3 regions of the Bilifractor sp. LCP19S3_H10 genome follow, and region 2 is predicted to be linked to each of the others. Evidence: riboswitches for the same ligand, from Rfam matches in the RefSeq annotation. Region 2 holds a riboswitch; each other region holds the start of a gene.
What was found. A riboswitch is a leader RNA that binds a small molecule or an ion and turns the genes downstream of it on or off. The one in region 2 is predicted to bind thiamine pyrophosphate.
Positions count from the first base shown of each region.

Region 1: another riboswitch for thiamine pyrophosphate. It lies ahead of ACTQZS_RS10595 (thiamine-binding protein); the one in region 2 lies ahead of thiC (phosphomethylpyrimidine synthase ThiC).
Region 3: another riboswitch for thiamine pyrophosphate. It lies ahead of ACTQZS_RS10185 (energy-coupled thiamine transporter ThiT); the one in region 2 lies ahead of thiC (phosphomethylpyrimidine synthase ThiC).

Region 1 covers NZ_JBQKFT010000013.1:13,941-18,270, reverse strand. The annotation lists gene ACTQZS_RS10600 (MATE family efflux transporter) at 1-892, opposite strand, end outside; TPP riboswitch at 1,052-1,159, shown strand; gene ACTQZS_RS10595 (thiamine-binding protein) at 1,331-1,633, shown strand; gene ACTQZS_RS10590 (desulfoferrodoxin family protein) at 1,762-2,139, opposite strand; gene ACTQZS_RS10585 (DUF1284 domain-containing protein) at 2,288-2,722, opposite strand; gene ACTQZS_RS10580 (biotin transporter BioY) at 2,862-3,467, opposite strand; gene ACTQZS_RS10575 (response regulator transcription factor) at 3,643-4,329, opposite strand; gene ACTQZS_RS10570 (ATP-binding protein) at 4,322-4,330, opposite strand, start outside.
Region 2 covers NZ_JBQKFT010000004.1:194,889-199,218, reverse strand. The annotation lists gene ACTQZS_RS05115 (urease accessory protein UreF) at 1-544, shown strand, start outside; gene ureG (urease accessory protein UreG) at 659-1,276, shown strand; gene ACTQZS_RS05105 (urease accessory protein UreD) at 1,273-2,112, shown strand; gene ACTQZS_RS05100 (hypothetical protein) at 2,165-2,377, shown strand; TPP riboswitch at 2,349-2,451, shown strand; gene thiC (phosphomethylpyrimidine synthase ThiC) at 2,661-3,971, shown strand; gene ACTQZS_RS05090 (DUF975 family protein) at 4,278-4,330, shown strand, end outside.
Region 3 covers NZ_JBQKFT010000012.1:38,306-42,635, forward strand. The annotation lists gene ACTQZS_RS10180 (DUF438 domain-containing protein) at 1-1,386, shown strand, start outside; TPP riboswitch at 1,471-1,572, shown strand; gene ACTQZS_RS10185 (energy-coupled thiamine transporter ThiT) at 1,665-2,357, shown strand; gene ACTQZS_RS10190 (DMT family transporter) at 2,522-2,842, shown strand; gene tnpA (IS200/IS605 family transposase) at 3,164-3,628, shown strand; gene ACTQZS_RS10200 (TDT family transporter) at 4,288-4,330, shown strand, end outside.

The DNA.
Region 1 (4,330 bases), on a different contig from region 2:
CCATCACCGAGGTCATGGCGTGCGCGATATTCTGCTGGGGAATTGTCGCGAAATCATCCACCCGGTTCGTTGCGTTAAAAGCCGCCGTCGCGTTTACCCCGAGCGTATTTACGATGGTCTGGGTTCCGATCTTTCCCATCTGAACCGTGCTCTGCTGGAGCGCACTCACAAAACCGAACGCAAGGGTTTTCTTCAGCATCGACCAGTCAAAGATCAGCCATTTTTTTCCGAGCCGAAGCTCCGGAACCTTCCTCTGAATATAGAAATAACAGAGAACCGCACTGAGGGCCTCACAGATCACCGTACTGATTGCGGCGCCCTCCACTCCCATATGAAGTAACGCGATAAAAAAGAGATCTCCCAGAATATTCAGTACCGCGCTTCCACCGAGAAAAATCAGCGGAGAGACGCTGTCACCCATCGCGCGCAGCATACTGGCCAGATAATTATAGATAAAGCTGAAGAACATGCCGAACAGTATGATCCTCAGATAGAAGACTCCCTCCGGAAGAATGACCGCCTCCACCTGCAGCGCCATCAGAAGCGGCTTCGCTGCCACAAACATCACAGCCGCGACTGCCACGGAGAAAACGCACCCCGAGATCATTCCCGTACTTACCTGTCTCCGCAGCTCCTCCTTCTTTCCCGCTCCATACAGCGTACTCACCAGTATTCCCGCCCCGAGGCAGATCCCGTTTGTGAAAAGCAGAACCAGCGTAACCAGAGGATTTGTCGTACCCACTGCCGCGAGCGCTGTTTTTCCGACAAACCGCCCCACAATCATGCTGTCTGCCGCATTATAGGTAAGCTGAAGAAGCGTTCCCAGAACCAGGGGAATTGTAAACAGTATCAGGGTCTTTAGAATCGGCCCTTTCGTCATATCCTTCGTCATATCCCAAACCCGCTTTCAAACTCATACCTGCACATTATACCACCGAAGCCACCGGATTCCATTTTAAATCTGCGGCAAGAAGACAAAATCACCATTTAACGACTTTCCTGTCTTTAACCACACAGGATTGACACTGAAAAATAAAGTGACTAAAATATAAAAATACAGCAGGGGAGTCCGCCGGAAAGGACTGAGATACAGATGTTGTCTGTGACCCTTATACCTGATCTGGATCATGCCAGCGTAGGAAGCGTAAAGAGAATCACCGGATTTTTCCGTAGAAAACCCGCTCTTCATCCTTGATACAGCAGTGCCTGATTCATTCCGGCGCTGCTGCATTTTTATGCCGACAGACGCAGATATCCACCTGCGGCGGACGATTTCCTTGTTGGCTGTTGAATACGAAGATGTTGAAAAGGGAAAAGGAGGAAAAAAGAAATGAAGGCAAGTGTAGCCATTCAGACATTACCAGATGTGGACAACGATGAAGAGCTGATCCGGATTGTAGATGAGGTTATCGCCTACATCAAGAGCACCGGCCTCAGCTATTATGTGGGGCCTTTCGAGACCGCCATCGAAGGAGACAGCTACGACCAGCTGATGGACGTGGTAAAGGAATGCCAGCATGTCGCAATCCGCGCCGGTGCACCGTCTGTCTCCGCATACATCAAGGTGGTATACAACCCGGAGCAGGAGATTCTGAGTATCGACAAAAAAGTTTCAAAACATCATACTGCATAAGTCCGGTCGCATAGTTCCATACCCATGCGGACTTATACAGAATCACCGCACACATAGTGTATGTAAGAGTCCGGATACAAAAAAGAGCGGCATCGCCGCTCCTTTTTTGTGCCGTACTGTCACTGTGATCAGATCTCCGCTTTCCAGAGTCCGTGCAGATTACAGTATTCATATGCCGCGACTGGTTCCTCTCCATCCGCGAGCGCAAAGACCGCTTCCGGCTTATCTCCCGGTTTCAGATCTCTCTTCTGGAATCCGTTCTTTGTCTCCAGAATGATCCACTGGATATAATGCTCCTCCAGCATCGGATGTGCCACACTTCCAACCTTGACCGTAACCGTTCCGTTCTCAACACTGACAACCGGCACATGCTTCTCTGTCGCCGCGTCCGTTGTGTTCGGTGTAAGCTCCTTCATTGTCTCGCCGCAGCACTTCGGCGTGCAAGCCGTCTTCTCTGTCAGAAAAGTAATAAAGTTTCCGCATCCATCACATCTGTAAAATAACATTTCTGTGCCTCCTTTTCATCTGCAGCTCTGGCATGTGGATCAATACAGCTCCTGGCATGTCTGTAACATAGCCCTTTATCTCATGATACACGAATATTAAGTCATACTCAAGCATATTTTCTGTAAAATAAAAGGAGCAGTACGCATTTTACAGATCTGTCTCTGTCCGGATGCCAAGGATTCTGTCCCGGCACAGGCTGACCGGATACCAGCTGCAGGTTCCACATATGGAATGCAGTTTTTCCCGAGTCATATGATCATCAATGTCCCGTATCAGCTTCTGATAATTGTAGGTCTCTCCCTCCTTCAGACCGAACAATTCCAGAACCTTCCGGTCAAAGGCAAGCACCTTGTCATCGCTCACGCAATGCTCAGGATCCCTGAGATTCGGACAGGCGGCACAGATATCATCCGGATGAAGGGTGATCTCAACACAAAAGCTCTCTTCCCGGCGCATGCGTGTCACATAATCCGTCATCCCTCTGACAAAATTTTCATCATAGCCTTTTCCCTCATAACCCTGCGTACACAGCAGATGATGGGGACGTAGTCTCATATCCGCCTTCCGGCCGTCTGTCTCCATAGCACCGATGCTCCTTCCAAAATGAAATGAGGTAAACGCGTTCGCTCGTGATTCACATTTTGTATTCCGAAAATGACACAAAACACGGTAACACCCGATTCACATTATGTATTTTTATTCTACTGACAAGTTAATGAATTCAGACAGCAGCTGTGCGTCTGACCTCCAGAACATGCGCCTTCTCCAAAGAATGCTTCAGAACCGGACCGAGAATCAGCACCAGAACCGCCTTCAGGATTGATGTCGGAATGAAGGGTATCACGCATGCCGTGAGCGCCGTAGCCAGATTTGACTGAGCGACTGCCATAAACCAGACAGAACCCACTGCATAGTTTACAACATAGCCGACCAGAACGCCGATCAGAAGGCTCACGCTGGAAATAACCTTTCTGCCCCGCGCGCCCGCCGACACGGAAAGGCGGACGCCGATTTCATCTCCAAGACCGGTAAACAGCGCAATCAGCGGGAAGGAAACAAGGAATCCACCCGTCATTCCCATGATCGCCCCGATTCCGCCTGTCCATCCTGCGAACACCGGAACACCGATTGCACCAATCAGTATATAGATAACCGTTGACCAGAATCCCTTCTTCGATCCGAGAACTGCGCCAGCCAGCGCGATGATCAACGTCTGCAGCGTCATCGGAACGCCGCCCGGAAGCGGAATACTGAACTGTCCCACGATACTGATGATCGCCGCAAAAACAGCGATCATACAAAGATCCTTTACTGTGTTCTTCTTCATTGATTTTTCTCCTCCTGTTTTTAAACAGTTTTGAGTATAAATTCAACGAAGAACATTGTCAACCTGTTTTATTTTTTAGGGTGACAATAATCACCCGGCGCAAATCGGTCCGGATTATCTGCACGCCTTTGCTCTTAATCCGATACACGCGCATACATAGGTCCCTGTGACCGGCTTATATTTTAAAACGGTAGCCGACACCCCATATCGTCTCAATATACTGCGGTTTTGCTGTATTGAATTCGATTTTTTCCCGGATCTTCTTGATGTGCACCGTTACTGTCGCAATATCTCCGACGGAATCCATGTTCCAGATCTCACGGAACAGTTCTTCCTTTGTAAACACATGATTCGGGTTCTCCGCCAGAAAAGTCAGAAGGTCAAATTCCTTGTTGGTAAATGTCTTTTCTTCCCCGTTCACCCAGACTCTTCTGGCCGTCTTGTCGATCCGGATCCCGCGTATCTCGATAATGTCATTCTTAGGCTGACTGCTCACCAGGCGGTCATACCGCGCCATGTGCGCTTTGACCCGCGCCACCATCTCGCTCGGAGAAAACGGCTTCGTCATATAATCGTCTGCGCCAAGTCCGAGACCATGGATCTTGTCAATGTCATCTTTTTTTGCCGACACGATGATGATCGGCGCGTTCTTTTTCTCACGAATCTTTCTGCAGATTTCAAATCCGTCTACAACAGGAAGCATAAGGTCAAGAATGTACAGATCATAATCGGTCTCCAGCGCCCTCTTCAGCCCCTTGTCTCCCTCATTCTCAATATCAACCTCGAAGCCGGAGAGCTCCAGATAATCCTTCTCCAGTTCTGCTATGGATTCTTCATCTTCAATGATTAGAATTTTACTCATG
Region 2 (4,330 bases):
CCGCTCTCAGTACCGCTATGGAGAGGGACTGCTGGTCATTTTATGCAGCCGCGCTCTGGATGAGGGACGTGAGGAGGAGCTTCTGAGATACGATGACATCATCAACCGGTCCGTGGCAGCAAGAGAGACGCGTGAGGGAAGCCGGATGATCGCTGTACAGATGGCGGCACTGATCCGGAAAATTTACGGGGACAGATATGCATTTTTGAACCGGTATGCGGAGAGGATGGATGAGGACGAATACTTCGGCAGTCCCGCGATCGTTTTTTCTGTTTTTGCCCATGAAAAGGGAATTGACTGCCGGGATGCCTTTGAGCTGTACGGCTACAGTGTGGCGTCCACGCTGGTGCAGAACGCGGTCCGCTCCGTCCCACTCGGACAGAGAGAAGGGCAGGTGATCCTGCATGATGTCATGCTTCTGATCACGGATCTTTATGACCGGACATCGGATCTGGATGAGGAATATCTGGGGGCGAACATTCCCGGCCTCGAACTGGCGCAGATCTGTCACGAGACACAGGAAGCGAGATTGTTCATGTCGTAGTATATGCGAGAAGCAGGAATTCGAGGAGCAGTGAATCAGAGAATAATCAGGATACCGGAATCATCTGACAGGAACATGATCCGGCAGCTTATCACAGAGAAAGGATAATGAATCATGAAACGGGCAGTAAGAATCGGAGTCGGAGGTCCGGTAGGATCCGGAAAAACGCAGCTGATCGAGAGGCTTACCAGAAGGCTTAAGGATGAATACAGTATGGCGGTTATCACCAATGATATCTATACGAAGTGGGACGCAGAGTATATGGTATCCCATTCCGTACTGGATGCGGACAGAATCATCGGGGTGGAAACCGGCGGATGCCCGCACACGGCGATCCGTGAGGATGCGTCCATGAATTTTGCGGCGGTGGAGAAGCTGGAGAAGCGTTTCAACCACACCCTCGATCTGATGTTCATTGAAAGCGGAGGCGATAACCTCGCGGCAACATTCAGCCCCGAGCTGGTAGATTTTTCCATTTACATCATTGACTGCGCGGAAGGAGAGAAAATCCCGGCAAAGGCAGGACAGGGAATGATCAAGTCGGATTTGTTCATCATCAACAAGATTGATCTCGCGCCCTATGTCGGAGCAAATCTGGAGAACATGCGGGAGACGTCCCGGAAGTTTCGCGGAGACGGGACCTTTGTGTTTACGAATCTGAAGACAGACGAAGGTCTCGAGGATGTTGTGCGATGGCTGAAGAAGGATTGTCTTCTGGAGGACCTTGAATGAAAAGTCAATTTGACGGAGAGATCCGTCTTGGATTTACAAACCGAAGCGGGCGAACTGTGGCGCAGACGACCTACCGCAGGGGAAATTCCAGGATTTCCGGGAACATTCCGGCTGCCGGAGACGTTCCCTATTATTTTCTGATCAGCACCGGCGGCGGTTTTACCGAGGGGGAGACGTATCTTCAGGAGGTTTCGCTCGAGGAACAGTGTCATGCGATTGTGACAACACAGACCCCGAACTATATCTACAAGTGCGACGGGGGAAGACTGACGAGTCAGAACAATCGGGTGGAGATCGGAAAGGATTCCTTCCTGGAGTATTATATTGATGAGACGATTCCATACGCCAGGGCAAGATTTCGTCAGAACACAGAGATCGAGATGGCTCCGGGATCCAGACTGATTATGACCGACGGGCTGACTGCCGGGTGGTCGGAGGACGAGGAACCCTTCCAGTACCGGGATATCGGGCTGAAGACGGATATCCGGATGGATGGTCGGCTTCTGTTCCATGACTTTCTGCTCGTCAACCCGGAAGAAGATCATATGCATGAAATCGGATGCTTTGAGGGATCCATGAACTACAATTCCGCTGTCATCATTGATGAAGGTGTCGACGAGGCTATGCTGGAGGAACTGAGAAATTTTCTGAATCAGAAATTCACCGGTTCCGACGAGGTCCGGTTCGGATTGTCTCTGCTTGATCGTTATGGTCTTGTACTTCGTGTTCTGGGGAAGAGCATCGGGGAGACGCGCGAAGTCGTGTATTCAATGACCGGTTATTACCGGGAGAAAATTCTCGGTTATCCCCACTTTGCGTTGAGGAAAAATGCCTGAATGAAGTGCGCCTTTAGCGATTTTGAGTGTTGTCAATAGAGATAACAGGCATATGTATGACAAAGTGTCAGAAGTCGTTAATTCAGATCGGCAATCAAAAAGAATTTTGAAAATGGTTGATTTTTCGCGCAAAAGCACGCTTGATGAAAATAAGGGAATGTGTTATCATGAACCCGTTGTGAGGCTCAATTCGCCTGGCTTCCGGGAAACATCCGGGCAGGCACAGAACAATAGAATAGAAAAACATGGGGAGCCGGAAGGCTGAGAGGTATCACATGAGATACGACCCGAGAACCTGATTTGGATAATGCCAACGTAGGGAAGTGCGAGCACTGGTGTTTTTTATGTAGTCTTTTAGGCGGTATCCATTTGGGTATCGTCTTTTTTGTGTATAAGCTCTTCGAAACCACAAAGCACGGAGCAATCCGCAGTTTATACAGTATTATACCAGAACAGCTCTTCGAAATCGCAGACAGGAGCGTCACACGCGAAAAGCGCTAGTGACTTTATTTTATTTAAAGAATTCGAAAGGAAGGACAAGGTTACAGATGAGAGAGTATCATACGCAGATGGAGGCGGCGAGAAAAGGGATCGTCACTCCGGAGATGAAGGCTGTGGCAGGAAAAGAGAGAAGAACGGAGGAGGAAATCCGGAACTGGGTAGCGGAAGGAAAGGTGGTTATCCCAGCGAATCCGGCGCACAAGGGGCTTGATCCGAACGGCATCGGCAGTATGCTGAAGACGAAAATTAATGTAAATCTCGGTATCAGCCGTGATGTGAAGGATTATGACGTGGAGATGAAGAAGGTTCTCAGCGCCGTCGATCTCGGCGCTGAGGCAATCATGGATCTTTCCAGTCATGGCAACACCCAGCCGTTCCGCAGAAAGCTGACCAGTGAATGTCCGGCGATGATCGGCACGGTTCCGATCTATGATTCCGTGATCCATTATCAGAGGGATCTTGCGACCCTCAGTGCAAAGGATTTTGTGGATGTCGTGCGTCTGCACGCGGAGGACGGTGTGGACTTCGTGACGCTGCACTGTGGGATCACCAGAAAGACGATTGAGGAAATCAAGGCCGGCAGGAGAAAAATGAATATTGTCAGCCGGGGAGGAAGCCTGGTTTTTGCATGGATGGCGATGACGGGGAACGAAAATCCCTTCTACGAATATTATGATGAGATTCTGGAGATCTGCCGGGAGCATGATGTGACTATCAGCCTCGGTGATGCCTGCCGGCCGGGATGCCTTGCGGACGCGACGGACAGCTGTCAGATCGGCGAGCTGCTCAGGCTTGGTGAGTTGACGCAGAGGGCGTGGGACCGGGATGTCCAGGTCATGGTGGAAGGGCCAGGCCATGTGCCGATGGATCAGATCGCCGCAAACATGAAGGTTCAGCAGACCATCTGCAAGGGAGCACCCTTTTATGTACTCGGACCTCTGGTAACAGATATCGCACCAGGCTACGACCACATTACAGCTGCGATCGGCGGGGCGATTGCGGCGATGAGCGGTGCTGCGTTTCTCTGTTATGTGACACCGGCGGAGCATCTTGCGCTTCCGAACATAGACGATGTACGTCAGGGAATAATAGCAAGCCGGATCGCGGCTCACGCGGCAGATATCGCCAAGGGCATTCCGGGTGCGCGGGAACAGGACGACCGGATGGCGGATGCAAGACGGAAGCTTGACTGGGAAGCCCAGTTCAAGGAGGCGCTTGATCCGAAGACTGCGAAGTCCATTCGGGACAGCCGGGCGCCGGAGGATGATCACAGTGACACCTGCTCCATGTGCGGAAAGTTCTGCGCGGTGCGGAGCATGAATAAAGCACTGGCGGGAGAATATATCGATATTCTCTAATGTATCGATATCATTTGATCAAAGTATATTTTGCAGGGATTTCACAAGCCTGCCGTTATCCTGGGGCTGACTGGAGGTCAGCATCCGGCAGCACCGGACAGAGGTTCTGTGAAATCCCTGTTTTCTGTTGCATGAATAAAAAATGAATAAAAAAGAAAATGCTTTCCTACCGGCACTGGATTCTGTATACTTAAGGATGAAAATCATGGTTACAGATTTCGCCGCGAGGCGGAAGCTGCCACAGGGCTGCCGCGGATGTTGGAATATACTGCAATATTTGCCGCAGCACAGAAAAGGAGGAGCAGTATGTGGACTAGGATCGGATTAAAAAACCGGTCAAAAGAGGTATTCAGGGGCAA
Region 3 (4,330 bases), on a different contig from region 2:
AGCTACCTGAGAAGACTCGGCAGCGGTGAGGACCTTGAAGCGGTAAGAGCCGATTTTGTGAAAAATTTCCGTGATGTTGATGCCTCCGAAATCATGAGAGCAGAGCAGGATCTTCTGAAATCCGGGACTCCTCTTGAGGAGGTGCAGAAGCTCTGCGATGTACATTCCGCGCTTTTCCACGGTGCGACAAGAGAAGAGAAGATCGCCAATGCGGAAAAGGCGGTAGAGGATTCTCTTATGAAGAAGAGCGGAGACTCCTCTGTTGCAGCAGGGAAGACCGGAGATTCCTCTGTTGTAGCAGGGAAGGCCGGAGATTCCTCTGTTGCAGCAGGGGCGACAGGAGGTTCCTCTGCTGCAGAGAAGAAGAGAGCCGGTGCTTCTGCCGCTGAGCAGAGGACAGCAGACTTCTCTCGTATAGCGGAGATGACCTCAACGGCAGCTGCAGATCCGGGCGACCGCAAAGAGCTGGCGGCTTCGCTCGCATCGGTTCCGGGCCATCCGCTGAATCTTTTTGAGAGGGAGAATCAGGCAATCGAGACGCTTCTTCTCCGTGCGCGTGAGGCTGTCGCCGGAAAGAGTGCGGACGACGGGCTTATGTCACAGCTTCGCGAGATTGCAGTTCACTACGCGAAGAAAGGAGATCTGCTCTATCCGCATCTGAAGGTGCGTTATGATATCTCCGGCCCGTCAGATGTCATGTGGACCGTGGATGATGAGATCCGCGACGAGATCAGTGCGCTTTCAAAGGATGAAGATCACGACGACGACTGGTACGGCCGGCTGTCGGCGGTGCTTGACCGGGCGGAGGAAATGATTTACAAAGAAAATAATATTCTCTTCCCGATCTGCGCGGTGAATTTCACGGCGGAAGACTGGTATTCGGTGTACCGGGACTCCGGAGATTATACGGAGATCCTCGGTCAGTCCTTTACGGACTGGGAAGAAGCGGAGCAGGCTCTGAACGCAGAGAAAAAGGCAGAAAAGCCTGGCCTCTCCCAGGGCGAGGTTGTGATGCCGGGCGGACATATGACGGTTCCGCAGCTTACAGCACTGCTGAACACCATACCGATGGAGATCAGTTTTATTGATGCGGACAACATCAACCGCTACTTCAATGAGGGACCGAAGGTCTTCAAGCGCGCGGGAATGGCCATTGACCGGGAGGTCTTTTCCTGCCATCCGCCAAAGGTAGAGCCCATGGTCCGCAGTATTCTGGACAGCTTCCGGGACGGAAGCAGGGACAGTGTACCGGTATGGATGGAGAAAAACGGAAGGACCATGCTGGTGAACTATCTTGCCGTAAGAGACCGGAAGGGCAATTATCTTGGGGCTGCGGAGTTGGTGCAGGATATGGAATTCGCGAAGGAGCACTTCGCGGGTCACTGAATCAGCGGGGAAATGAGCGGTCACTGAATCAGCAGGAAAATGAATTGACGGTTTTGCTTTATCTGCTATACTGTAAATACAAAGAAAAACTGCTGGGGGAGCGGAAGCTGAGAGTGCCGTGCATGCGGCTGACCCTGATGACCTGATCCGGTTAATGCCGGCGTAGGGAAGCTGAGTCTGAATGCAGGCTGTGTGATCAAAGAAATGAATGTTTCTGAGAGTTCCGTATTTTTGAAAAGTGAAATCCTCCCGCAGACAACTGTGAGGAGGATTATATTATGTCTGTATTTGCTACTCTTGGAAGTGACGGAGTATATCAGCTGACGCAGGTCGGCTACATTGCAGTAATTGCCGTGATCATTCTGGCACTGCTTCTGGTCTGCCTGATCCGGAAACCGGACCAGAAGGGTGTGCTCGGCACAAGAAAGCTTGTATTCTCGGCGATGGCAATCGCGCTTGCGACGGTCGCATCCATGATCAAGCTGTTTCATCTGCCGATGGGCGGCAGCATAACCTTCTTTTCCATGCTGCTGATATCGCTTGTGGGATATTGGTACGGCCTTGGGACAGGGCTGTTTGCAGGTCTTGCCTACGGTCTTCTCCAGCTGATCATCGATCCCTATATTATTTCTCTGCCGCAAATGCTGGTGGATTATGTGTTTGCGTTTACGGTTCTCGGACTCTCCGGTGTGTTTTCCGGGGCGAAACACGGACTGATCAAAGGCTATCTGCTTGGAGTTGTCGGCAGGTATTTCTTCGCGGTTCTTTCAGGCTACATTTTCTTTGGAAGCTATGGCAATGAATACGGAATGTCGGCGATCGGATACTCCCTTGCCTACAATGCGATCTACATCTTCGTGGAGTGCGGACTTACCATTGTGCTGCTTCTCATACCGGCCGTGAATAAGGCGATGATAAGGGTCAGAGGGATGGCGCTTGCGGGAGGTAATTCGAGACAGAGCGTGGCATAAGGCACGGGCGAGGCACTGAGACGGCGCGTGTGCGGGAATTTCCGGACGGTCGCAGTATGAGACGCTGAAGGCCGGAATGTCCGTGGATGATGCAGCGCAGGAATTCCCGGTCGGTCGCAGTATGAGACAGCATCCGTGTAAGTGAACATGCAGGAGGAATCAAAATGACTGTTTTTCTGCTGACAGTACTGATCGCTTCGGAGGTGGCGGCAACGTCGCTCCTGAAGTATACGCATCACTTTACCCGGCCGTTACCGTCAATTATCTGTATCGCGTGTTATTGTGTGTGCTACTACACCTTTTCTCACGTCATGGATCGTATGAACGTGGGCGTCGCCTACGCAATCTGGTGCGGAGTGGGACTGATCGCCACAAATGTCATCGGCTATCTGCTGTTCCGGCAGAAGCTGACCGGTGTCGGCGTCTTTGGAATCGTGCTGATTATCATCGGGTGTGTGATTGTAAACGTCTGGGGAACCAGATAGTGGGATACGGCAGATATGGAATACTGCAGATATAAAATATGGCAGATATAGAATACTGAAAATATATAATACTGAAAATATATAATACGATACGGAAGATATGTAGAAGAAGGCCGCTGCGCAAACTGTTGCGTGGCGGCCTTCCTTGTTATGGGCTTTAGCCTGTTGAGCTCGAGCGAGTATTTCCCAACGGAAATATGAGCCGAGCGAAATAAAAAACCACCCGCTATGCGGGTGAGAGTCAAATGGTTATACAATTGAGATCAACTCTTTCTATAATAGAGGTGTCCAAGCCACTATTTAAAAGAAAGAGGTGATCTCATGGCGAACCAGGCGAATAGCCTTGCGCATACCAAATGGCTGTGCAAGTACCATATCGTGTTCACACCAAAGTATAGGCGAAAAATCATTTACAATCAATACAAGCAAGACCTTGCAGAGATACTTCATCAATTATGTACATATAAAGGTGTCACAATTATCGAAGGTCATCTGATGCCAGATCATGTACATATGCTGGTTAGCATACCACCTAAGATCAGTGTGGCGTCATTTATGGGATATTTGAAGGGGAAAAGTGCCCTTATGATGTTTGACAGGCACGCAAATTTAAAATACAAGTTTGGAAACAGACATTTTTGGTCAGAAGGATATTATGTCAGTACAGTAGGGTTAAATGAAGCTACCATCAGAAAATATATCCAAGACCAGGAGCGGGCGGATATCATACAGGACAAGCTCAGCGTAAAGGAATACGAAGACCCTTTTAAGGGTCAGGGTAAGTAATACGGATGCCCCTTGAGGGGCAGCGACGAGTAAAAAGCAATGTGGCTTGAACGGAGCTGCGGGAAGTGATCAAAGAAACTTCCCGTAGCCATAAAGTGAAAGCCAGCGCCTTGAGACGCTGGCCTAGCAACACGGGCTTATAGCCCGGACCGAACCACCCGTTTCACGGGTGGCGGCGATTCGCTTGAAGATTCTGAACATATGGCCAGGTATCGCATCAGCTCCTCAAAAACGCAGACAGGATCGTTACACGCGAAGCGTGTGTAAGAGACTGGCCGTGATTTACGCGAATAGTGAGCCGCAGCCGAATGCGAAGTATTCGTGTGCGGCGAGCGTCGCGATAGCGAGATAAAACTCGCGCAGCGTGTTTTATCTCGTTTCGAAGGCAGCAGGAATGAGCAACGCGAATGAGCTTTCTTTTTCGTTGACATTGCCGGAATGTTCCTGTATAATTCAAAATCATATTTAGTTGATAGGAAATATAATAAATACAGAAGCGTAATGCAAAAACGTGGTTGAGAGCCGGTATTATGAGGAACTGCGGCAGTGGAAGTGGTGTTATGAGGAACTGTGGATGTGGGCTGGCATTAGGAGAAGCTCCGGCTGTGGTTTCGTAACATAATGAGCGGCAGGTGTATTTTTTCTGGAGGAAGGGACGCATGAAGAGCATGATCAGGAGAGTGCCGGTTCCGATAGCAGGAG